One region of the Cobetia sp. cqz5-12 genome, then DNA from elsewhere that is predicted to be linked to it. Evidence: predicted binding sites of a transcription regulator. Region 1 holds the regulator's gene; each other region holds the start of a gene.
What was found. The regulator FNR, encoded in region 1, switches genes on or off when oxygen is low (the NO sensors DNR and NnrR bind a similar motif). The targets are predictions, from matches to a motif close to TTGATNTANATCAA.
Positions count from the first base shown of each region.

Region 1 (5,822 bases):
TGGCCGTGGCGTGGGTCTTCTTCACGGTGCTGGAACAACGCACGCTACGTCGTCTGCCGGTGGCCTGCTGGTACTTCATCGCTGGCCTGATGCTGGTGTTGATGCAGCATGTTTTGATCTCGCTCAGCGTGCCGATCGGCCTGCTGGAATCGATACCGCTCTTCACGGGCAGCCTCGAGGCACTGATTCAGCGCTGGCAGGCAGGGCCACTCCCCGGCGGCATGTTCGCATTCGGCGTCATTGCCTTGCTCCATCACATGGTGACGAGCCGCTCGCGGCTGCCGCTCTACTCGCATCGGCTGGCCGCCACCAGCTTCTGGATGCTGGTGCTGCTGGTGACATGGGGAGGTGCTCCGCTACTGTTCGCGAGCGCCCTGCCGGCCTGGAGCCAGACGCTGGGCATGGCGATGGGCATCCTGCTGCTGGCGCCGGGGCTGGCACTCAGCCTCAATGGCCTGATGACACTCAAGGAGGATTGGCACTCACTGCGCCGGGATCCACTGATCGGCCTGCTGGCGGTAGCTCTGGTCAGCTTCGCCCTTGCGGTACTTGAATACAGCCTGCTGTCACTGCCGACACTCAATGCCCTGACCTTCAGTGCCGCCAACAGTCTGTCGCCGGCAGCAAGCCTGGGGGTGGTCGCGACAGTCGCCATCGTGATGGCCTATCACCTGCTGCCCCCGATGCGCTCCCTTGCGCTGCTCAAGACTCACGCCCTGCTGGCCATCATCGGCACCCTGCTGTGCCTTGCCGCCAGCTGGGCCACCACGCTGCTTCAAGGCAGCATGTGGCATGTGCTGGCAGATGACGGCAGGCCGCTATACACCTTGAGCGAGGTACTGGAAGCGGCCCGCATGCCGATGATGATCTCGCTGGGTGGGCTCGCCTGCTGGGCGCTCGGCATGCTACTGATGCTTCTCAACGTGACGCGCACCCTGGCTGATCACAAGAGCGAACGCCAAGCCGCTCATGAGCGCCGGCTCCCCAATTCCGGCTCGCGGAAGGCATCATCAGAACCTGCCACGCCCTCTGCGCCCCCCTCTACCACGCCCCCTGCCACATCCTCGGGAGGGCACTACGCATGAGACATGTCCTGCTCGAACGTCACGCCGGCCTGATGACGGCACTATGTCTGCTCACCATGAGCCTTGGCGCCCTCGCCCAGCTGGTACCGCTCGGGGCTCACCCCAGCCTCGCCAGCGCGCCTGAAGATCTCAGACCGCTGAGCGCCCTGGCGCTGGAGGGTCAGCGCATCTACCAACGCGAGGGCTGTCAGCAGTGCCATACACGCATGGTGCGCGATCTGACTGGCGACACGGCGCGCCACAGCGAGGCGACGACCGCACGGGAGCGCTACTACGGCCGCCCTTCGCTATGGGGCGCCGAGCGCCGGGGGACGGATTTGAGCCAGCTGCCTGCGCAGCATGACGATGCCTGGCAGCGCCTGCACCTGCATGACCCGCGCGGCCAGGTGCCGGGCTCAGCGATGCCTGCCTATCCGTGGCTGTTCGAGCGGGCGTTGAGCGGCGAAGGCATCGCGGCCCGCATGCGAGCCCTGCAAGGCTTGGGCGTGCCCTACGCGGAAGACGAGATTCTCGCCGCCCCCAATGACGTGCGTGGCACTGCCGAGATCACGGCGCTGCTCGCCTATCTGCAGCAGGCCGCCCCCGCGAACGGCATCGCCAGCCGTAGCCCATGACAGGACACCGCTCAGGAGACACGACATGAATCTACTGGAGGCAACTGGACTGCCCCTGTTCTGGAATCTCTGGGTGCTGGCCCTCACGCTGGGCAGCCTGGTGCTGTTCGCCATGCTGGCACTGGGCAGCCTTTCGCGCGCAGCCAGCGGTGACAACGACGAGCGCGAAGGCGATGGCCCCATGCAAGAACATCGCATCAATGGTGTACGTCAGCCTGACACACCAGCGCCACGCGTCTGGGGCATGCTGGCACTGGCGACGCTGGCCGCCGCGCTGATCCTGCTGCTCGGCGCTGCTGGCTAAGCACTGTTGGCCCAGTATTGCTGACTCACGCTTCCGGCTGAGGCAGGTCGTCGCGGTATGGCCACACTGGGCCAACCAGGCCTAAAGTTCACACACCTTGCAACGCCCACGGGTTGGGCAGGATAATGAATTAATAAAATCTAATATTATGGTGCCACGAAATTGCACTGCGCCAGCCGATGAGCGTTCAGACTCTGGCCGCTTGAGTCACTTCGGCTGAGCAGGGTAGCGGCGGGCGACAAGGCCCCGCCCCACCATTCGTCGTGCCCGATAGACCCCTCCCGCTGCCCTGCCCCAGGAGTAGCGGTGACATTCCTCAGGAGAGTCACCATGACGGCCAATGCACAGGCATCACACCGCTTGCGCGCCCATGAAGCACGCTGCCAGACCTGTTCGCTGAGTTCACTGTGCCTGCCACTGGCACTGAACATGGAAGATATCGACCAGTTTGACGCCATCATCCGCCGTCGCGCGCCACTCAGAAAAGGGGAAGTGCTCTTCACCCAGGGCGATGCCTTCGATTGCGTCTTCACGGTGCGCTCCGGAAGCCTCAAGCAGATCACCAATGAAAACAGCGGCATGGAGCAGCTGACCGGTTTCTACCTGCCCAGCGAGCTGGCAGGGCTCGATGCCATCGACAGCAATTGCTATCCCGGCACCGCCGTGGCGCTGGAGACCACCACCGTCTGCGAGATTCCCTTCGACCGCCTCAATGCGCTCTCGGAGCAGATGCCGGAGCTGAGAACCCAGCTGTTCAAGAGCCTGAGCAAGGAGTTGCACGAAGATCGCCGCATGATGATGCTGCTGTCGCGCAAGACAGCCGATGAGCGACTGGCGAGCTTCCTGGTCAACCTGTCACAGCGCTTCCGTCGCCGTGGCTATTCGCCGTACAGCTTCCGCCTCTCGATGGCACGTGCCGATATCGGCAACTATCTGGGGCTGGCCGTCGAAACCATCAGCCGCATCCTGACTCGCTTCCAGGCCCAGGGGCTGGTCGACATTCGTGCCCGCGAGGTGCATATCCTGCATCTGGATGGCCTGATCGAACTGGCCGAAGGCGAGTGTCAGGGCGGTCGCTGATGACGCCTGCTGGCAGCACACCACGCAGCGCGGCGCGGCGCTGATCGACTGCCAGTGCGCCATTTAGGCGCTACGCAAGGATAGAAGCCCGCCGCGCAATGTGCGTGGCGGGCTTCCAACTGACAGGCCAGCCGTCAGTCGTCGTGTCAGTCATGACAACCCTGACAGTTCTGACAGTTCTGACAAAAGGGTTTGTCTCGGCCGCTCAAGCTTCGCTGGTGATCAGCGGTTCTCGAGGCGGTTATAGTCCAGCAGGCCCGCTTCGACAGGGCGATCAGCATAGTTGGTGCGCAGTACGCTGTCGGAGAACTCCCAGAAGCGCGGATCAGTCCGGCGCACCCCGATATCGGCCTGCAGGGCGCGATAGTCCTCTTCGTTCTCGAGTGACGCCACCCGCTCTGCCAGCCCCGTCAGGGTCTCAGGCGTCAGGCGCCAGAAGGCATTCGGGTAATCGCCCGCCACCCCTCGCAAGACATCGAGAGTGTCCTCTTCAGGACGGCGATTTTCCTCCTCATCGAACAGACTGGTGATGTTGGCGTGGGCGGAATTGCGCAGCACGCTGTAAAGGCGTGGCGAGTCATCACTACCATCCTCCAGCGCGACGATCGTCACCTCCGGCATCAGGCTGGCCGAGACTCCCCGCACCGCAGCGAGGGCCTGCAGCTCATGTCGCACATGATCATCCTCGACATTGCTCAGACTGCGCTCATGACCGAGTTCCGGCGCGAGACGCTCTTGCATGCGCCGCATCAGGCCAAGGCGAGCCTGGTCCGGCGATGACAGCTCCTGCGGCGTCCAGACGATGCCACTTGGTGCATCGAACTGCGGCGGCTTCTTGAACAGCAGCCCCCCAAGACCCGGGCTCACGTCGCGATACCAGCTGTCATGCACCGCCTTGCGCTCGCCTGCTGGCAACAGCACCAGCAGGTTGTTCTCGCCCTCCATGCGCAGGAAGTCCATGTATAGGCGAGTGACCAGCTGATGCCCGAGATTGCCGTAGACATCGAAGCCGGCGACCAGCAGGTAGTGGATACGCTCCAGCATCGGGTAATCGATGATCCAGCCCGTCTTGGGCACGCCGCCGACCAGTCCCTTCATCACCGCGGCATTGTCGAAGTGACGATAGATGGTCAGGGCCGCGTTGGGGTTGCGCCCCTGGCCGGGGCCGTCGGCCCAGCCGCTACCGTCCCACATCACTCGCGTATCCAGCCGCAGGTCGCCATCGAGATAGGCCTGTGACATCAGCCGCTGCTTGGCCTTGAGATAGGCGGTCTGCTTGCTCTCGAACTTGACCCAGGAGCTGATCGGCAACGCATTGCTGCTCTGCTCGGCGGGCAGGCTGAGATTCTCCCCTTCCTCGGCCAGGGTGCGCTCCACTTCCGGGTGACTGAACATCTTCGGGTCAGTGAAGCCGACCCAGAAGTGATCATTGATCACATCCACCGCGACCTGCCCGCGACAGACCGGCCCCTTGATGAAGCCCATGATGGTGTTCTGCGACTCATCGAGCATGAAGCGATAGCGTGACTCGGCCGGAATGGCCTCGAAGGTCAGGAAAGGATTCGAGGCCGTCTTGAGGTCGTAATCCGGCAGGTCATCCACCGGGTAATCCGGCGTCAGAAACAGCGCCCGCCAGCGCTTGAAGCGAGCATCGTTGAGCGCATAGGGCAGATGATTCTTGGCCAGGATCGTCGCGCGCTCCTGCCACAGACGGTAATAGACCCGCGGGCGCCCGGCGTCATCATGGGGCATGCTCGCGCGCTCATCGGCGGTGTAGGAGGCGTAGGGGGCATCGTAGGGGCGACGCGTGGAGATGCGCTTGATCGGCTCGCCCGGCGGGGTACTGGAACGCACCAGCTTGAAGAAGATCGGCCGTCCATCCGCGCCCTTGATGCCCGGGAAATACACATGGCTCAGGAAGAGGTGCTCGTAGATATAGCGATTCATCAGGCGTTGCTTGAGGCTGTCGCCATTGAAGAAGCGCTCGGCCTGCTCGATGTGCGGAATCAGCCCCTGGGGCAGCGGCGCCGGGCCCGTCATCTCGCCACCCTTGGCCAGCCAGTTCACCAGCGTGCGATGCTCGTCATCGCTGACCTGTGGCAAGGCGTAGGGCATGCCCCAATCAGGATGGTCTTCGGCAAACTTGTCATAGCCCTCGACGGGGGCACACACCTGACTGCGATTGAGCGACAGGTCGAAGCGGTCTTCCGGCAGCAGGCCGTCTTCCGTCACCGGCAGCGGTGCCTTGCGTTTCTGACTGAGCGCACGGAACAGCACACTGCCCTCCAGATTGGCAGCCGGAGAGTCGAAGCGTTCATTGAGCACCGGTGAGAAGTCCATGCTGCGCCACTGCTCGGTGGTGTCTGCATCCTCGAACATGCGCGTCAGATTGGCCGCCAGCAAGCGCGTGCCATCGTAGACCGGCGCCGGATTCATGCCGCGATCGATCCCGGCGGCCGATGACATCTTGAGCTGACAGGGAGCGTCGTAGCAGCCATGGCAGACCACACAGCGCGTCTCGATCACCGGCTTGACCTCATCCTCCCACTGGCGCCCGGCAATACTGTCGTGTGAGACCACCCGCTCACGCGGTGACGCGGGACCGAAGCGCTCATCGAGCTGATGAATCGCGACGGCACTGCAGCCCCCCAACAGTAGAACGAGCGCGATGCTCCAGCGCCAGCGCGGTATGCGCCACAGGCGTCGAAGTAGGTCCGGCATGGGGAACTCCAGCAAGAG
Region 1 covers NZ_CP044522.1:318,144-323,965, reverse strand. Annotated here, with positions in the region: gene F8A90_RS01485 (cbb3-type cytochrome c oxidase subunit I) at 1-1,085, shown strand, start outside; gene F8A90_RS01480 (cbb3-type cytochrome c oxidase subunit II) at 1,082-1,699, shown strand; gene F8A90_RS01475 (hypothetical protein) at 1,725-2,003, shown strand; gene fnr (fumarate/nitrate reduction transcriptional regulator Fnr) at 2,334-3,083, shown strand; gene F8A90_RS01465 (fatty acid cis/trans isomerase) at 3,306-5,804, opposite strand.

Region 2 (5,822 bases), 970 kb from region 1:
CGGGGGCGTCCAGCTCCGGGTGAGCGGCACCCAACGGTGCCAGGTGCGGATCACTGGCATTCGCCATCGCCTGCCAGGCCGGGTCACTGATGGTGAGGGTGGTGATGGCACGCGGCCTGTGATGAGACTCTTGTTGCCTGTGCTCCAGCTCACCGGGATGACGTGATGAAGCCGGGCGGGTCTGTGAGCCGCCATTCAGGGCGGAATCCAGTTCATTTGTGTCGTGAGCAGTCCCCGTCGATGGCGCGACCCGATAGCCGGCACGCGGCTCGGCGATGATCAGACCCGCCGCCTCCAGCTCGCCGTAGGCACGAATCACGCTGTTGAGGCCGAGTCCCGACTGCGCCGCCTGCCGCCTGAGCGAAGGCAGGCGCTGTCCTGCGCTCAGCTTGCCCGTCGCCATCTGGGTCTTGAGTCGCTCGACCAGCTGCTGATAGCGCGGCATTGTCGCGGCAGTGGCGCCTGAGCTGGTGGTTGCGTCGATAGAGGAGCCGACAAGCGAAGGGCGGCTGGCGGACGAAGCGTGCTCGGCGGATGACATGCCTGTCTGTACCCCTTGAATTGGTGATTATCTGTATCTTGTGCCCCCTTGAGGGTTCGCGGCAAGCTGAAGACTCTTGTCGTGGTCCCGTCGGTGCACGTCCTGTCTCTGCCCCCGGACCGTCCGCTTGTCATTTCTTTCGCTGGAGTCTGCGTGATGTGGATGCCACTTTGCTTCGTGTTTCTGTTCGCCAGCGGCTTCATCGCCGCGCGCTTCGGTACCCTGGACGCTGAACCCTTCACCTTGCTGCTGGTGCGCAGCCTGTTGGTGCTGCCGGTGCTGGGAGTGATTCTGTGGCTGCGCCGCAAGCCGCGTCAGTGGGGCAGGCGCAATGACCGTCTGGCGCAGATGGGCATTGGCATGCTGTTGCACGGTGCCTATCTGGGCGGCGTGTTCGCGGCGGTCAAGGCGGGGCTGCCAGCAGGCCTGACGGCGCTGCTGGTCAGTCTGCATCCGCTGGTGACGGCGGCGTTGTCACTGCCGTTGTTCGGCGTGCGTCTGGGGGCCAAGCAGTGGGCCGGGCTTGGCTGTGGCGCCATCGGCGTCAGTCTGGTGCTGGGGGCAGGGCTTGCCAAGGACGGCGCAGGCACTCTGGACTGGCCGCTGATCGGGCTCGTCTGGTGCCTGGTGGCGCTGATCGGCGTGTCCAGCTCGACACTGTGGCAGAAGCGAGTCTCCGGTCGCATGGGGCTGGTCGAGGGGCTGATGTTCCAGTATCTCGGTGCGGGCGCGGTTTTCGTCGTCGCGGCAACCAGTGTCGGCAGCTTTGCCTTTGACCCCACGCCGCGTCTGCTGATGACCATGGCCTGGCTGGTGATCGCCATCTCGGTCGGTGCCATCTGGCTGCTGATGCTGATGCTGGAGCGGGGCGAGGCCCATCAGGTCGCGCGCACCTTCTTCCTGGTGCCGCCGTGTGCCGCGCTGATGGCATGGTGGCTGTTCGACGAGCAGTGGACCGCGCTGATGGTCACGGGCGCGGCACTGGTGGTGCTGGGACTGGTGCTGGACCGCCCACGTCCGGGCAAGGTGAGCAAGGCGCCGGCCGACGACGCCACGCCGCCTTCGCCCTCAACGCCCTCAACGCCCTCAACCTCAACAGCCTCAGCAACTTCCAATGCCTCGGCAACGAACAGTGGGCAAGCCGCCCCGCGCTGATGCGTGCCGAGCGCATTACTCACCACGCACCACGCACAGCGTATAGATAAAAAAGGACAACGCCCCGCCGGCCCGAGATGGGCTGGCGGGGCGTTGTCGTCTCTGACCAGTCAGAAGTGCTAGCCAGGAAGTGGCTGATCAGAAGCGATAGCTGATCCCGGCCATGGTCACGATGGGGTCGATCTCGACCTTGTCGTTGACGCTGCCTGCCACGGTGACATCGGAATCGATATCCAGATACCAAGCAGCGACGTTGGCCGCCCAGTGCTCGTTGATCACCAGATCGACGCCGATCTGTGCGGCCGCGCCCCAGCTGTCATCCATCTCGAGTCTGGTGCCATCGTCGAGGGTTTCATCGGAGAAGTGGGTGTAATTGACCCCCGCGCCGATGTACGGCTGGATGCGCGATTCACGTCCGCCAAGCGGATAGTACTGCAGTGTCAGAGTCGGCGGCAGGTGATCGACGGAGCCGGCCTTCTGGCCATTGAGCGAGATGTCGTGGTCGAAATCCTGCGCCGCCAGCAGTTCGATACCGAAGGTATCGGTGAAGCGATAGCCGAGAGTGAAGGCAAAGGCGCTGTCATCATCGACGTCCACGTCGGCACCGATGGCATCGATGCGACCGTTGTCACTCTTCGGCGAGACCTTGGCGACACCCGCACGCGTCCAGAACTGCCCGGCGCCGTAGTTGAGAGAGCTGAGAGAGTTGAGAGAGCCATGAGAGCTGGCATTCAGCGAGTCGGCGGCCATGGCAGGTGCGGCGCCGAGAGTCGCGAGGCTGGTGAGGCCTGCCAGTGCCAGAATCTGCCACGGGCGTGCTGCAGAGCGCGGGCTACGCGAAGTCAGGTGCGCGGGGAGGGAGGCTGAGCGAGTGACGACGTCGGACATGATGGCTCCTGAAGGATGGCGGGAAACAATGCCCTCATTCTAGGTAGCCGAATTTCGAGAAATTTGATCTGAGGCAAGAGTTTACGGGCGTTATTGCACGGTGAGGGGCATGGTTGATCCAGGTCAATTTCTGCGGCGCGCCGCTTAAGATCCGCCGTGTAGCCGTTGGCTACCAACAACGAAAACGCCGCAGACCCGAAGGTCTGCGGCGTTCCTGTGTGATGTCCATCTATCGCCTGGACTGCTCAGCGTTGCCGAGCTTCGTCGTCCACGATGCCGTTGTCACGGCGTGGCATCACACGGCTTGCCAGGTGCTTGTTGGAGGCATGTTCACGCCTCGCACAAGGCCTTAGAAGCGGTAGGTGACACCAGCACCGACAGTGACCGGATCCAGCTCGGTGTCGTTCACGTCCTGACCGGCGATCTTGGTATCGGCCTTGACGTCGGCGTAACGAGCGAAGCCGTTGACGGCCCAGGCTTCGGTGATCTTGAGGTCCACACCCAGCTCGGCAGCGGCGCCGTAGCTGTCGTCGATGTCCATGCTCTGGCCACCGGCAGACTCACCGGAGAAGTGGGTGTAGTTCAGGCCGACACCAGCGTACGGCTGGACGCGGGCTTCAGTACCGCCCAGCGGGTAGTACTGCAGCATCAGGTTGATCGGCATCTGATCGAAGCCGCCGGCGCTGTTTTCCCAGTCAGTGCTGAATTCTTCAGTGGACTGCAGGGCGATGGCCAGGTTGTCGTGGAACATGTAGCCCACGGAACCGGCGAAGCCGGACTCGTCCTTGGCGATCAGACCGTTGCCGTTGTTGCTCTTGCCGTCGACCTTGGCAACGCCACCGCGCAGGAAGATATCGCCCTTGCCATATGCCATGGCGGATTGTGCGCCCATTGCCATGGTGCCGGCGATAACAGTAGCGGTCAGGATCTTGATAGCTTTCATGTGTAGTTCTCCTTGAAGCTTGGCTTCGTGAGCTGCCTGTCAGCAGTGCCTCGCTACCCTACGGCTTGGGCCGTGTGCTCTGCGTGGCTGCGTCGATCAGGGGACGCTACGAACTATAAAAAACAGCGTTCTGTTTGGCAAGCATTTTTTTAGAACGTTGTTTGAAAACTTATTAGCCGTCTTGTTAGCGGATGTTACCGATTATTTCAGGGAAGTTTAATGTCTCATGAGTGAGACTTCCCATGACGCATTTGAGCGACATCGCCATTCACTATTGCGCAAGGTGACCAAGACCTTGGTCGCATGCCGTGCGCGAGGTTAGTACTCACTACGTCAAAGATCATCGCCGGGCTCTGCAGGCTCAGTGACGCTTGCGTGCGGCGCGTGCTTCCAGCTGTTCCAGCCACTGACTGACCTCGGTGCTCTGTGCGTCTGCATCACGATAGACGGCAAGAAATTGTCGCCATTCATCGTGCTGCCAGCCCTTCAGGCGGCGCCACAGCACGTAGAGATCGCGCAGGCACTCGTGGCGGCGCAGCACGAAGCGGCGCGTCTTCTCGAGGTCGATGATGACGGCGTCCATCTGCCAGGTGCTGTCCGGCGACTCACTCGGCGGGCGACTGAGGAAGAGGTGCTTGGGAAACAGGCAGCCATGCATCAGGCCAGCCTGATGTATCTCGCGAACGAGGCGGGCGCTGGCGGTGATGACCTGAGAGCGCATGCCGGCATCGAGTTCCGCCCAGCGTTCATGCCAGTGATCCAGATCATCGCGCCCGGCGAGATCGAAGGTGATCAGGATGGCGCGCCACTCCCGGCCTGCGCGCCGCTCGCCGTACCAGCCGGCGTCCACTGACGGGATCCCCCGCGCATGATAGTGACGGATGGCGCGCCATTCACGGGAAAAGGTCGGTTCGCCCAGCGGGCGCGCCAGGCTGCGGGCCAGGTGGTTGGTCTGGCGCTTGAGATAGAGGCGATGACTGTTGCCGTGCTCATCCTCGAGCGTCAGCAGCGAGACCGTCGAGACGCCGCCGCGTTCACGATTTGGCGCGTCGACGTCGTGGGCTGCCACTTGCCACAGGGCATCGAAGCTATTGAGGTCGTGCTGCTCCAGCAGGCGGGCAAGCCCGGCTTCGCAGTAATCGCGGTGGCCGCGCGGCGCCGTGGCGCTGGGGCTGGTAGTGCCGGTGTGACCAGCAGGGGGATGAGTGGGGGAGCGATGCGTCATGTCAGGTAGGAATCACGGTCTCGGGTGATAGGCGGTAGCGTTCACTGGCAATCCTTGTCGGTGAGCGCTGCGATGACTGGCCATGATAGTTAGCCTGCTGGGGAAGTGACAGGTCTGCAGCACAAAACTCTCCTTCCCACCGCGGCAATGGCGGGAGGGCGTGATGGCTTTCTGCGCAGCGCCTGGCGCCGCTCGGGTGCGCCAGTTGGTCGCAGCGTGGCGCGACGTCGCAGTGTGGTCGATGGTCGCAGCGCGCACGCAGGTGCGCAGAGTCAGCGTTGAGATGGTGCCAGGCCAGTGATGCCCGTTGCTTCAGCATCCATGCGGCTTGCAGCGGAGTTATCCAGTGACGACAGGCACTTGGCGGAGGTGACGAGTGCGACATTCGCCCGGTGAGTGCGACAACCTGACATCTGGAGACTGGCGCGGGAGGGTAGACAATGCCGACCAAGGTCTTGGTGCCACGGTGCCATTGCCTGTGTGCTTGCCGGCGAGAGTCGGCCTGATGTGTCCCCCGACGTCGGTGGCAAGCGCATGCAGGGACGGCAGCCTGACCGTCCGCCTTATCGCAAAGGGGTTAAGACATGATCTCCGATACCGTCGTGGAGCTGTCGCGGTTCCAGTTCGGCATGACCGCGCTCTACCACTTCCTGTTCGTACCATTGACCATCGGCATGGCCTTCCTGCTGGCCATCATGGAATCCCTGTATGTCATGACCGGCAAGCAGGTCTACCAGGACATGACCAGGTTCTGGGGCAAGCTGTTCGGTATCAACTTCGCCCTCGGTGTGGCCACGGGCCTGACGATGGAATTCCAGTTCGGCACCAACTGGGCCTACTACTCGCATTACGTCGGTGACATCTTCGGTGCGCCGCTGGCCATTGAGGGCCTGGTGGCCTTCTTCCTCGAGTCCACCTTCGTCGGCCTGTTCTTCTTCGGCTGGGACCGCCTGACCAAACGCCAGCACCTGATGGTGACCTGGCTTGTGGCCTTCGGCTCCAACTTCTCGGCACTGTGGATCCTGATCGCCAACGGCTGGATGCAGAACCCGGTCGGTGCGACCTTCAAT
Region 2 covers NZ_CP044522.1:1,292,763-1,298,584, forward strand. Annotated here, with positions in the region: gene F8A90_RS05520 (aminotransferase-like domain-containing protein) at 1-541, opposite strand, end outside; gene F8A90_RS05525 (DMT family transporter) at 698-1,696, shown strand; gene F8A90_RS05530 (OmpW/AlkL family protein) at 1,835-2,584, opposite strand; gene F8A90_RS05535 (OmpW/AlkL family protein) at 2,934-3,527, opposite strand; gene F8A90_RS05540 (lipopolysaccharide kinase InaA family protein) at 3,889-4,752, opposite strand; gene F8A90_RS05545 (cytochrome ubiquinol oxidase subunit I) at 5,337-5,822, shown strand, end outside.
Region 2: the regulator FNR is predicted to act here: its motif matches at 2,698-2,711, upstream of F8A90_RS05530 (OmpW/AlkL family protein).

Region 3 (5,822 bases), 590 kb from region 1:
CATCAGCTCGACGGCTTTCTTGATCTGGCCACTGTGGCCACGGGTGACCGGGCTATAGGAGCGCATGCGTACCTTCTTGGGGTAGCTGTACTCGTAACGCTCGGTCGGGGCGGTCATGTCCTTCGGGATGTCGATGACGACCGGCCCCGGGCGTCCGCTGGAGGCCAGATAGAAGGCCTTCTTGATGACTTCCGGAATCTCGCTCGGGTGCTTGATCGAGAAGCTGTGCTTCACGATCGGGCGAGTCACACCGACGATGTCGGTTTCCTGGAAGGCGTCTTCACCGATCAGGTGACTGGCGACCTGGCCACACAGCACGACCATGGGAATCGAGTCCATGTAGGCCGTGGCGATACCGGTCACGGCATTGGTCGCGCCGGGGCCTGAGGTGACCAGCACGACTCCGGGCTTGCCGGAAGCGCGTGCGTAGCCATCGGCGGCGTGGGTAGCAGCCTGTTCGTGGCGGACCAGAATGTGCTGGACCTTGTCCTGACGGAACAGGGCGTCATAGATGTGCAGCGCCGCTCCACCGGGATAGCCGTATATATATTCCACGCCCTCGTCGTGCAGGGCGCGGGCGATCATGTCAGCGCCGGAAAGCAATTCCACTTGGTTATTCTCCCCTGGAGGTCTCGAGTGCGTCCGGCGGCAATGCGCAAGCCGGATCGAGTGCGACCTGAATGTCGCTACCGCAGAAATTGCGGCACCTGATGCCAAACCCTGGCGTCTGCGGCCCGGTTAGGGCCTGCACTCTTGTCGCATCGGTTGGATGCGGTCGGGGCTGATGGCCGGTCGGTACGGTTGGCGTACCCGGACCGGCGTATCCTTTGACAGGCGGACAGCGACTCAGCGTCTGTCCTTCACGCGGCGCTTCGAGGGTCGCCCGAATGGCCGCGCCCGCAATCAGGAATGGTCAAGAGTCCAACAGCCGCAAGGGGCTGTCAACTCAACCTTACGCCAGTGTGCGCCGCCTGCGCCAAATGCCACACCGATAACAATGAATCAGGCCATAAGCGTGCGTGAAACCTCACCAATGGCAATAAATTCGCAATTTTCTGCTTCGTGAATTTCAGCCTGCCTCACCCCGGGTTGTCATTTTGCGCCCGGACGGCAGACACGAAAACGCCCCACCGCAAGCGGAAGACAGACTTCCGTCACGGTGGGGCGTCACTCACGGGTGCGCGATTCAGCGCGTGAAGGTCAGTTCTCCGCCCTCTTCGCCGACCTGGATCACGTCACCGGGCACGAATTCACCGCCCAGCAGCGCCTGGGCCAGCGGGTTCTCGATACGGCTCTGGATGGCGCGCTTGAGCGGACGCGCACCGTAGACCGGATCGAAGCCTGCCTTGGCCAGCAGCGCCATCGCGGCATCGGTGATCTCGAAGCCGAGATCGCGATCGGCCAGACGCGCCTTGAGCCGCTCGAGCTGAATGCCGGCGATGGAGGCGATCTGCGCCTGTCCCAAGGCGTGGAACACGACCACTTCATCGATGCGGTTGATCAGCTCCGGGCGGAAGTGATTGCCGACGACTTCCATGACTGCCGTCTTCATGTCGTCGTACTGGAAGGCCGCCTTGCGATCGACACTCTCTTGCGTGTCTTCCTCGTCCGCGAGCTCGCCATTGAGGCCACTCATGCGCTGGATCATTTCCGACCCCAGGTTGGAGGTCATCACGATCACGGTATTGCGGAAGTCGACGGTGCGCCCCTGGCCATCGGTCAGACGGCCATCTTCCAGCACCTGCAGCAGGATGTTGAAGACATCCGGATGCGCCTTCTCGACCTCGTCGAGCAGCAGCACGGAGTACGGCTTGCGGCGCACGGCCTCAGTCAGATAGCCGCCCTCTTCATAGCCGACATAGCCGGGAGGCGCGCCGATCAGGCGAGCCACGGAGTGCTTCTCCATGAACTCGGACATGTCGATGCGCACCATCGCCTCTTCGGTATCGAACAGGAAGTTGGCCAGCGACTTGCAGAGCTCCGTCTTGCCGACCCCGGTCGGGCCGAGGAACAGGAAGGAGCCGTTGGGACGGTTCGGGTCCGACAGCCCCGCGCGTGAGCGCCGCACCGCATTGGATACCGCGATCACCGCCTCGTCCTGGCCGATCACCTTCTCGTGCAGCGCCTCTTCCATGCGCAGCAGCTTGTCACGCTCGCCCTCGAGCATCTTGGCGACCGGAATACCGGTCCAGCGCGAGACGACCTCGGCAATTTCTTCCTCGGTGACATTGGAGCGCAGCAACACGTGGCCGGAGGTATCCGCCTCGCCTTCGCCGGCTTCGCTGATCTGCTTCTCGAGCCCCGGAATCACGCCGTACTGCAGTTCCGACATGCGGCTGAGGTCGCCGGCGCGACGCGCCTGCTCCAGATCGATACGAGCCTGTTCCAGCTCGGCCTTGAACTGGGCCGCGCCCTGGATGCTGGACTTCTCGGCCTTCCAGACTTCATCGAGGTCGGCGTATTCCCGCTCCAGCTCCGAGATCTGGTCCTCAAGCGCGCCGAGACGCTTGAGCGCCGCCTCATCGGTCTCCTTCTTGAGCGCCTCACGCTCCATCTTGAGCTGGATCAGGCGGCGGTCGAGACGGTCCATCTCCTCCGGCTTGGAATCCAGCTCCATGCGGATGCGTGACGCGGCTTCATCGATCAGGTCGATCGCCTTGTCCGGCAGCTGGCGGTCCGTGATGTAACGCGAGGACAGCCGTGCGGCGGCGATGATGGCGCTGTCGGTGATGTCGACACCGTGGTGCACCTCGTAGCGCTCCTTCAGGCCACGCAGGATGGCGATGGTGTCTTCCTCGCTGGGCTGATCCACCTGCACCTTCTGGAAGCGGCGCTCCAGCGCGGCATCCTTCTCGATGTACTGGCGATACTCGTCAAGCGTGGTGGCACCGACACAGTGCAGCTCGCCACGCGCCAGTGCCGGCTTGAGCATGTTGCCGGCATCCATCGCGCCTTCGGCCTTGCCCGCGCCGACCATGGTGTGCAGCTCGTCGATGAACAGGATGACCTGACCTTCTTCCTGCGCCAGCTCCTTGAGGACGGACTTGAGGCGCTCCTCGAACTCACCGCGGAACTTGGCCCCTGCCAGCAGCGAGCCCATGTCGAGAGATAGCACGCGCTTGTTCTTGAGGCCTTCCGGCACCTCGCCATTGACGATACGGCTGGCCAGCCCCTCGACAATGGCGGTCTTGCCGACGCCGGGCTCACCGATCAGCACCGGGTTGTTCTTGGTGCGACGCTGAAGGACCTGAATCGTGCGGCGAATTTCCTCGTCACGCCCGATCACCGGGTCGAGCTTGCCATCCCGCGCGCGCTCGGTGAGATCCAGCGTGTATTTGTTGAGCGCTTCACGATTGTTCTCGGCATCGGCGTCGCCCACGGCTTCGCCACCACGCAGTGCATCGATGGCGGAGGTCAGAGCGGGCTTCTTGATGCCCGATGAGGTGAACAGCTTGCCCAGATCACCACCCAGCTCCAGCGCGGCCAGTAGCGCGAGCTCGGAGGCGATGTATTGATCGCCGCGCTTCTGCGCTTCACGATCGGCCAGATTCAGAAGCTTGCCGAGTGCCTGCGAGGGCGCGACATTCCCGTCGAACTGGGACACGGTCGGCAGATCATCCAGCTGGCGCTTGAGGCCACTCATCAGGCTGGTGGCATCGCCGCCCGCCTTGTTGACCAGTGCCTTGAGACCGCCATCGCGGTCTTCCAGCAGTGCCAGCAGCAGATGCTGCGGGTGAATTTCATTATGGCCTCGCCCGACGGCGAGTGACTGGGCATCCGCCAGAGCGTTCTGCAGCTTGCTGGTGAGTTTGTCGATGCGCATGGTGCCTTCTCCTGAGAGTCATGGCGGTACTCCTTTTCTCAGGAGCTTCGCCTGTAACATTTCGTATCTGACTCTCAAGATGGGGGCTGGCGCACGGCTTTCAAGGCAGGATTCGCCGCGCTGCAGCATGGTGTGACATTTGCCTGATCCAGGTCAGATTCCCGCCGCCACGATGACGACCCGCCGGCCATCATCTTTGCCACATGCAGAAACGCCCCGCCAACCTGAGACATCAGGTCAACGGGGCGTTTGTGGGTACTGCATGTCGAGCTTGTGGAATGCGCTGACCCAATTCTCGATCAGCGATTCCTGATCAGCGCCTCAGCGCAGCCAGATCACTGTGGCGAGGCGTCCAGTCACCCCATCGTCACGCCGGTGTGAATAGAAGCGTGATTCCGAGGCGGTACAGAAGTGGCCGCCACTGACATGACCGACTCCGGCACGCTCGAGACGCAGGCGTGCCAGCTTGTAGAGATCCCCCATGTAGTGACCTAGCCGGTAGGGGCTGGCCTCGAAGGCATCATCGGCCTCGGGCAGATCCGCGATGAAGGCATCACGCACCTCGGGGCCTACCTCGAACTGGGCATTGGAGATCGCCGGGCCCAGCCAGGCCATCAGCTCGCCGGGGTCATCACCAAGATGCTCGATGGTGGCTTCCAGCACGCCTTCGACCAGCCCGCGCCAACCCGCATGCGCCACGCCGACACGCGTGCCCTGCCGATCACAGAACAGCACCGGCAGGCAGTCCGCCGTCATCACCACACAGGCCTGCCCGGTGCCGGTACTGATGCAGGCATCCGCCCGTGGCGGAGTATCTGGCCGGCCCTCGGCGTGGCAGACATCGAAGGCATCTACCACCTGAGTGCCGTGCACCTGGTCCAGCCACGCCAGCGGACGGCCGTCATCGACTTCCGCGGCGAGCAGCTCGCGCACCTGCGCCACCATCGCCGGGTCATCGCCGACATGCAGCGCCGGATTGAAGCCGGCATACGGCCCCTGACTGGGGCCGCTCTCACGCGTGGTCACGAAGGCCTGCACCGGGCTCGGCGCGGGCCAGTCCGGCAGTATCAGGGTCGGGCGTAGACTCTCGTCGTGCATAACCTCTCCTTGTGCGGCGTGTCGCGCGAGCCTGCCGCCTCAGCGAGCGATGTCTTCCTTGAGATAGTCGATCAACACCAGCATGTCGCCCGGCATCTCGGCGCGGAATTCGACTTCCTTGCCCGTGATCGGGTGGATGAAGGCGAGACGGCGGGCATGCAGTGCCTGACGCGGGAACTGACGCAGCAGCTCCTTGAGCGGGTCACTGGCCCCCGGCGGCAGCTTCAGACGCCCGCCGTAGACCGGGTCTCCGACCAGCGGATAGCGCTGGTGTGCCATGTGCACGCGAATCTGGTGGGTACGCCCGGTTTCCAGCTTGCAGCGGATATGGGTGTGCCCCCGGAAACGCTCGACCACGCGGAAGTGGGTGACCGCCGGCTTGCCACTGTGGGTGACGGCCTGACGCTTGCGGTCCTTGGGGTGACGCCCGATGGGCGCATCCACGGTGGCACCGGAGGTCAGCACGCCCGTGACGACGGCATCGTACTCGCGTGACACGGTACGGGCCTGCAGCTGCTCGACCAGGTCCGCCTGGGCGGTCAATGACTTGGCCACCACCATCAGTCCGCTGGTGTCCTTGTCGAGACGATGCACGATACCGGCACGCGGCATCATGGAATTGCCCGGGCAATGATGCAGGATGGCGTTGAGCAGCGTGCCATCGTGGTTACCCGCACCCGGGTGCACGACCATGCCGTGCTCCTTGTTGATGACCAGCACGTCGTCATCTTCATAGACGATCTCGAGCTCGATATCTTCCGGCTCGTGGCTGACTTCTTCTTCCAGCTCGGCGGTCAGGGCCAGACGTTCACCGCCATAGACCTTCTCGCGGGGTTTGACGGCGGCACCGTCGAGGGTCAGCGCACCGGTCTTGATCCAGTGCTTGAGACGCTCGCGGGAA
Region 3 covers NZ_CP044522.1:3,936,736-3,942,557, forward strand. Annotated here, with positions in the region: gene F8A90_RS16305 (acetolactate synthase 3 large subunit) at 1-609, opposite strand, end outside; gene clpB (ATP-dependent chaperone ClpB) at 1,187-3,823, opposite strand; gene pgeF (peptidoglycan editing factor PgeF) at 4,145-4,921, opposite strand; gene rluD (23S rRNA pseudouridine(1911/1915/1917) synthase RluD) at 4,961-5,822, opposite strand, start outside.
Region 3: the regulator FNR is predicted to act here: its motif matches at 3,967-3,980, upstream of clpB (ATP-dependent chaperone ClpB).

Region 4 (5,822 bases), 240 kb from region 1:
CAAGGACATCTACGGCAACTATATCGGCGGGCGTTTCGTCGAGCCGGTGAAGGGGGAATATTTCGACAATGTCAGCCCGGTGACGGGCGAGGTGTTCTGCCGTATCCCGCGCTCGAGTGCGGAAGATATCGACCTTGCGCTGGACGCCGCCCACAAGGCAGCCCCCGCCTGGGGCAAGACCTCGGTGCAGGAGCGTTCCAATATCCTGCTCAGGATCGCGGATCGCATCGAGCAGAACCTCGAGATGCTGGCGGTCGCGGAGACCTGGGATAACGGCAAGGCGGTGCGCGAGACGCTGAACGCCGATATCCCGCTGGCGGCGGATCACTTCCGCTACTTCGCCGGTTGCCTGCGCTCCCAGGAAGGCACCGCGGCGGACATCGATGCCAATACCGTCTCCTATCACTTTCATGAGCCATTGGGCGTGGTGGGACAGATCATCCCGTGGAACTTCCCGATCCTGATGGCGGCCTGGAAGCTGGGCCCGGCGCTGGCGGCGGGCAACTGCGTGGTGCTCAAGCCGGCGGAGCAGACCCCGGCCTCGATCCTGGTGCTGGCGGAGCTGATCAATGACCTGCTGCCGGCGGGCGTGCTCAATATCGTCAACGGCTACGGGGCCGAGGCCGGCCAGGCGCTGGCCACCAGCAAGCGCATCGCCAAGATCGCCTTCACCGGCTCCACTCCCGTGGGCTCGCACATTCTCAAGTGCGCCGCCGACAGCATCATCCCCTCCACGGTGGAGCTGGGCGGCAAGTCGCCCAACATCTACTTCGCCGACATCATGAATGCCGAACCCGAGTTCATCGACAAGGCCGCCGAAGGCCTGGTGCTGGCGTTCTTCAATCAGGGCGAGGTGTGCACCTGCCCATCGCGCGCCCTGATCCAGGAAAGCATCTACGACGACTTCATGGCCCGGGTGATGGAGCGCGTGAAGACCATCAAGCGCGGCAACCCGCTGGACACCGACGTACAGGTCGGCGCCCAGGCCTCCCGCGAGCAGTTCGACAAGATCATGTCCTACATGGATGTCGCCCGCGAGGAAGGCGCCGAGGTGCTCACCGGCGGCAGCAGCGAGCAGCTGGAGAACGAGCTGGCCAACGGCTATTACATCCAGCCGACTTTGCTCAAGGGCAACAACGCCATGCGCGTCTTCCAGGAGGAAATCTTCGGGCCGGTGGTCGCCGTCACCACCTTCCGTGACGAGGCCGAGGCGCTGGCCATCGCCAATGACACCGAATTCGGTCTCGGCGCCGGGGTGTGGAGCCGCGACATGAACGTCGCCTTCCGCATGGGCCGCGGCATCCAGGCCGGTCGCGTGTGGACCAACTGCTACCACCAGTATCCCGCCCATGCCGCCTTCGGTGGCTACAAGAAATCCGGTGTCGGTCGCGAGACCCACAAGATGGCACTGGAGCATTACCAGCAGACCAAGAACCTGCTGGTCAGCTACGACATCAATCCGCTCGGCTTCTTCTAGGCCTGTCAGGCAGTGCCGCCGAGGCTGGCGGCGCTGAACCCACCACTCGCATCGTCTTCTTGACACATGACCTCAATGCCCGCGCCAGATCCGATTGCTTGATCTGGCGCAGGGCAGGGAGCGCTGCGTCTGGTTTCAATGGAGAGGCAATCCCCTGGGGCACGAGCATGACCTCTCGCTCACGCCCGGGCAGTAACGTTCCCTCTGCCTGATCTCTGGCTCGCCTTTCCAAGGTTCGTCTTTCGACAATGAATTCGTCTTTCGACATCGAATTCGTCATTTTGACAATGAATGAGGAGTCCATCATGGATAACAGCATGAAAGCCGCCGTGGTACGTGAATTCGGTGCACCGCTGGTGATCGAGGAAGTCACGGTGCCGCGCCCGGGGCGTGGCGAGATTCTGGTCGAGGTCGCCGCCTCCGGGGTCTGTCATACCGACCTGCACGCCGCGCATGGCGACTGGCCGGTGAAACCCAACCCGCCGTTCATTCCCGGCCATGAGGGCGTCGGTACCATCGCGGCGGTGGGCGAGGGTGTGACTCACGTCAAGGAAGGCGACCGGGTCGGGGTGCCCTGGCTCTACTCGGCCTGCGGCCACTGCGAGCATTGCCTGGGGGGGTGGGAGACGCTGTGCGAGAGCCAGCAGAATACCGGCTACTCGGTGAATGGCGGCTTTGCCCAGTTCACGCTGGCGGACGCCGGCTACGTCGGGCGTCTGCCGGACAGCGTGGGCTTCGTGGAGATCGCGCCGGTGCTGTGTGCCGGGGTCACGGTCTACAAGGGGCTCAAGATGACCGACACCCGTCCCGGACAGTGGGTGGTGATCTCGGGCATCGGCGGCCTGGGCCACATGGCGGTGCAGTATGCGCGCGCCATGGGCCTGAACGTGGCGGCGGTGGATGTGGATGATGCCAAGCTGGAACTGGCCCGCCGTCTGGGCGCGACCGTGACCGTCAATGCCATGAAGGAAGATCCGGCAGCCGTCATCAAGCGCGAGATCGGCGGCGCGCACGGCGCGCTGGTGACGGCGGTATCACCGAAGGCCTTCGATCAGGCCCAGAACATGCTGCGCCGTGGCGGTACCCTGGTGCTCAACGGCCTGCCACCGGGTGACTTCCCGCTGCCGATCTTCTCCACCGTGCTCAATGGCATCACGGTACGTGGCTCCATCGTCGGCACGCGTCAGGACCTGCAGGAGGCGCTGGACTTCGCCGCGGAAGGCAAGGTCGCCGCCACCGTGCAGACCGGCAGGCTCGAGGACATCAACGACATCTTCGGACGCATGATCGACGGCAAGATCGAGGGGCGCATCGTGCTCGACATGAAGGCCTGAGGCGTTCGCTGTCCAGAACTTGACCCCTCTCCACCGACGACAGGCCTGCAGGAATCGGCAGGACTCCAGACATGACAACGCCAGCCCTCGGGCTGGCGTTGTCATGTCTGGCATGGCCGTGTGCGTGAAGCGTCACGCGAGCACTAGAAGAGCTCTCCATGACGAGCTCGGATTTCTGCTTACACCGTGCCGAATTTCTCGTTCTCGCCCATGTCCGGGGTGTGGTCCTTGTCGAGGTTGGCGCGCGCAATCTCATAGAGTTGATACGCCTTACTCTCCTTGGCCTTCCAGTGTTCGCCGGATTGCACCTTGATCTCCAGCAGGGTGACATCGGGGTCATCCTTGCCTTCCGGGAACCAGGCGGCCACGAACGGATTCCAGAACTTGTCGATCAGGCCCTGGTCGCGGTGCAGGTTGGCATGACCGCTCAGCGACACGTAGACGCCATCATCCTGATCGGAAAAGCTCAGGCAGACCTCGCTGTCCTTCCTGGCTTCAAACACCTTCTCTGCGCTGGCGCGGGTGAAGAACCACAGGGTGCCATCGTAGTCATCCTGTACTAGATGCATCGGGCGGGCGTGGGGCATGCCGTCGCCTTGCGTCACCAACATGCCGACCTTCACATCCTTGATCAGCTTCCAGATCTTCTGCTTGTGCTCCGGGCTCGACATCGTGTGTCACTCCTTTGCGTCATGCGAATGAAAATCCGACTGGCTAGCCGTTGATCAAGACCTTGGAGCGACACCCCACAACTTCAAGGGATGATGGTGAAGCTTTCGCTTGATGAGTCAGGGCTTGTTGAGTCAGTGCTTGATGAGTCAGCGCTCGATCAATCGGGGCTTGATTCAGGCGCCCGGGCGCCTCACTGCGCTGCCGGTGCCTGCCAGGCGTCGCTGCCCCACAGCGGCACGCTGCTCAGCGCATGCTTGAAGCTGCCGCTGGTTTCCTTGGTGCTGTAGGCGATGTAGAGCAGGCTCTGGGAGTCGCGATCCAGAATGCGCCGGATCTTGAGGCTCTTGAGCAGCACGCTCTTGGATTTGCGATAGACCTCCTCGCCACTCTTGGAAGTGTCGATGTCGGCGATCATCTCCGCCGTGATCGGGCCGGTCTGGCGGCAGGCGATGCTCATGTCGGAGGGATCGGAGAAGTCGAGGTCCGCCTCGATGTTGCTCAGGTGGCAGGTCACGCCCGGCACCTTGGGGTCGATCAGGCTCTCGATCTTGATGTCCTTGGTGGTGAACAGGCCCAGCGAGACATCCCCGACCTCGTTGTCATCACAGCCGGCCAGCAGCAGGCCTGAGGCCATCACACCCAGCAGGGCAGCACGAGGGGATAGGCGACGCAGTCGAGTCATGGGGTCATCCTTGAGTCAGTGGGTAAGGCGAAGGCGGCAAGGCGATGATAGCGTGTCAGGCGATGTCCGGGCGTCAATCCTTGTTGAAGGCTGCCAGATTCAGCGGATGCGAGTTGCCCAGCCACATCACGCCCTGGGTGTGATCGAAGAAGTCATCGCCGGTGCCGACATGAACGAAGATATCCAGTGAGCCGCGATTGAGCGCCAGCCACGGGATGATGCGGCCGAAGTCTTCCGGGGCAAATGACAGCTGGCAGCTCCACAGTGGGTGCGGGCCCACTTGCTTCTCATGGAAGCGACCGACCCGCAGCGGAAACTGCCGTTCGGCCTGGTCCGCCAGCTCGCGAGCGGCGGCTAACCCCTGCTCATCGGCGTAGTAGAGATGTGCATGGTAGTAGCTGATGTGGCTTGTCATGGCGTTGTCTCGATCGTTCTCAAGGGGGCTCCAGCGCTCGGCCTCAAGGGTCGTGGCGGGAGTTATCGAAGGCTGGCAGCAGTGGTCGTCAGGGTGTGATGAGCCTTGCGGTTCCTAGCCCCAGGCCTTGTAGATCAGCTGCACGCCCACCAGCGCCATCGCGAGGATGATCAGGCGGAAGAACAGCGTCTCGTTGACGCGGGATTGCAGCCACAGACCACTTCTGACGCCTGCCCAGGCCACCGGCACCAGCAGCAGCGAGGTGGAGAGGCTGGTGAGGTTGATCTCGCCCAGCGCCACGTAAGGGCCCAGTTTCATCAGGTTCATGCCCGCGAAGATGATCACCGTGGTGGCGATGAAGGTCTCCTTGGGGTGCTGGCGCGGAATCATGTACAGGTTGTAGGGCGGGGCGCCGGCGTGAGCGAAGAAGCTGGTGAAACCGGCGGTGGCCCCGGCAGGAACGGCCAGCCAGCGCGGCAGCGGCTTCCTGGCTGTCGGTTTGAACAGCATGTAGGCGGCGAACAGCAGCGAGATGACGCCCAGCAGGCCGCGAATCATGTTCTCGTCCAGCTCATCGAACAGCACCACGCCCACCGCGATGCCGATGGCGGCGCTGGGCAGGATGATGCGCACCTCCGACCACAGCTGCTTGCCCCACCAGGCACGGGCACTGAGAAAGTCCATCACGATCAGCAGCGGCAGCAGGATACCGGCGGCTTCCAGCGGCCCGATGGCCAGCGCCATCAGCGGGACCGAGAGTGACCCGAACCCGCCGGCGAAGCCACCCTTGGAGATGCCGGTCAGGTAGGTGGAGAAGATGATCGCGCTCCATGCCAGCGCGGAGTAATCAGGCAGTGTCAGCAGGGAGTCGAGAAGATCGGTCACGGGCAACTCTTGTCAGTGGCAGTCAGGACATGACGGGGTCAGGTGTCGTCACACCCTCGGCATCATGCCATTGTTGAACAAATCCGGCCGGTCTTCATCCCGACACGCTGCAATGAAGTCTTTCCCTTGGCGCACCAATGCGCTAAAAGGCGCATGTCGCACAGTGTTTTCTTTCGAGACACTGGGTGGGCAGCCCGGTCTGGCAGGCGTTGTCGCAATGCCTGTCGCTCGTTGGTCGAACAATCTCTGAGGTGGCGATGTCACGCGCTCCATTTGAAATCAGCGGTACCCGCATCGCGCCGGGAACGCGGGCCCAGGTCGATGTGCCTGTCGCCAAGCTCTACACTCATGCGCCGC
Region 4 covers NZ_CP044522.1:554,484-560,305, forward strand. Annotated here, with positions in the region: gene exaC (acetaldehyde dehydrogenase ExaC) at 1-1,477, shown strand, start outside; gene adhP (alcohol dehydrogenase AdhP) at 1,783-2,811, shown strand; gene F8A90_RS02415 (pyridoxamine 5'-phosphate oxidase family protein) at 2,991-3,482, opposite strand; gene F8A90_RS02420 (CreA family protein) at 3,674-4,165, opposite strand; gene F8A90_RS02425 (DOPA 4,5-dioxygenase family protein) at 4,239-4,580, opposite strand; gene F8A90_RS02430 (sulfite exporter TauE/SafE family protein) at 4,695-5,465, opposite strand; gene F8A90_RS02435 (succinylglutamate desuccinylase/aspartoacylase family protein) at 5,723-5,822, shown strand, end outside.
Region 4: the regulator FNR is predicted to act here: its motif matches at 1,576-1,589, upstream of adhP (alcohol dehydrogenase AdhP).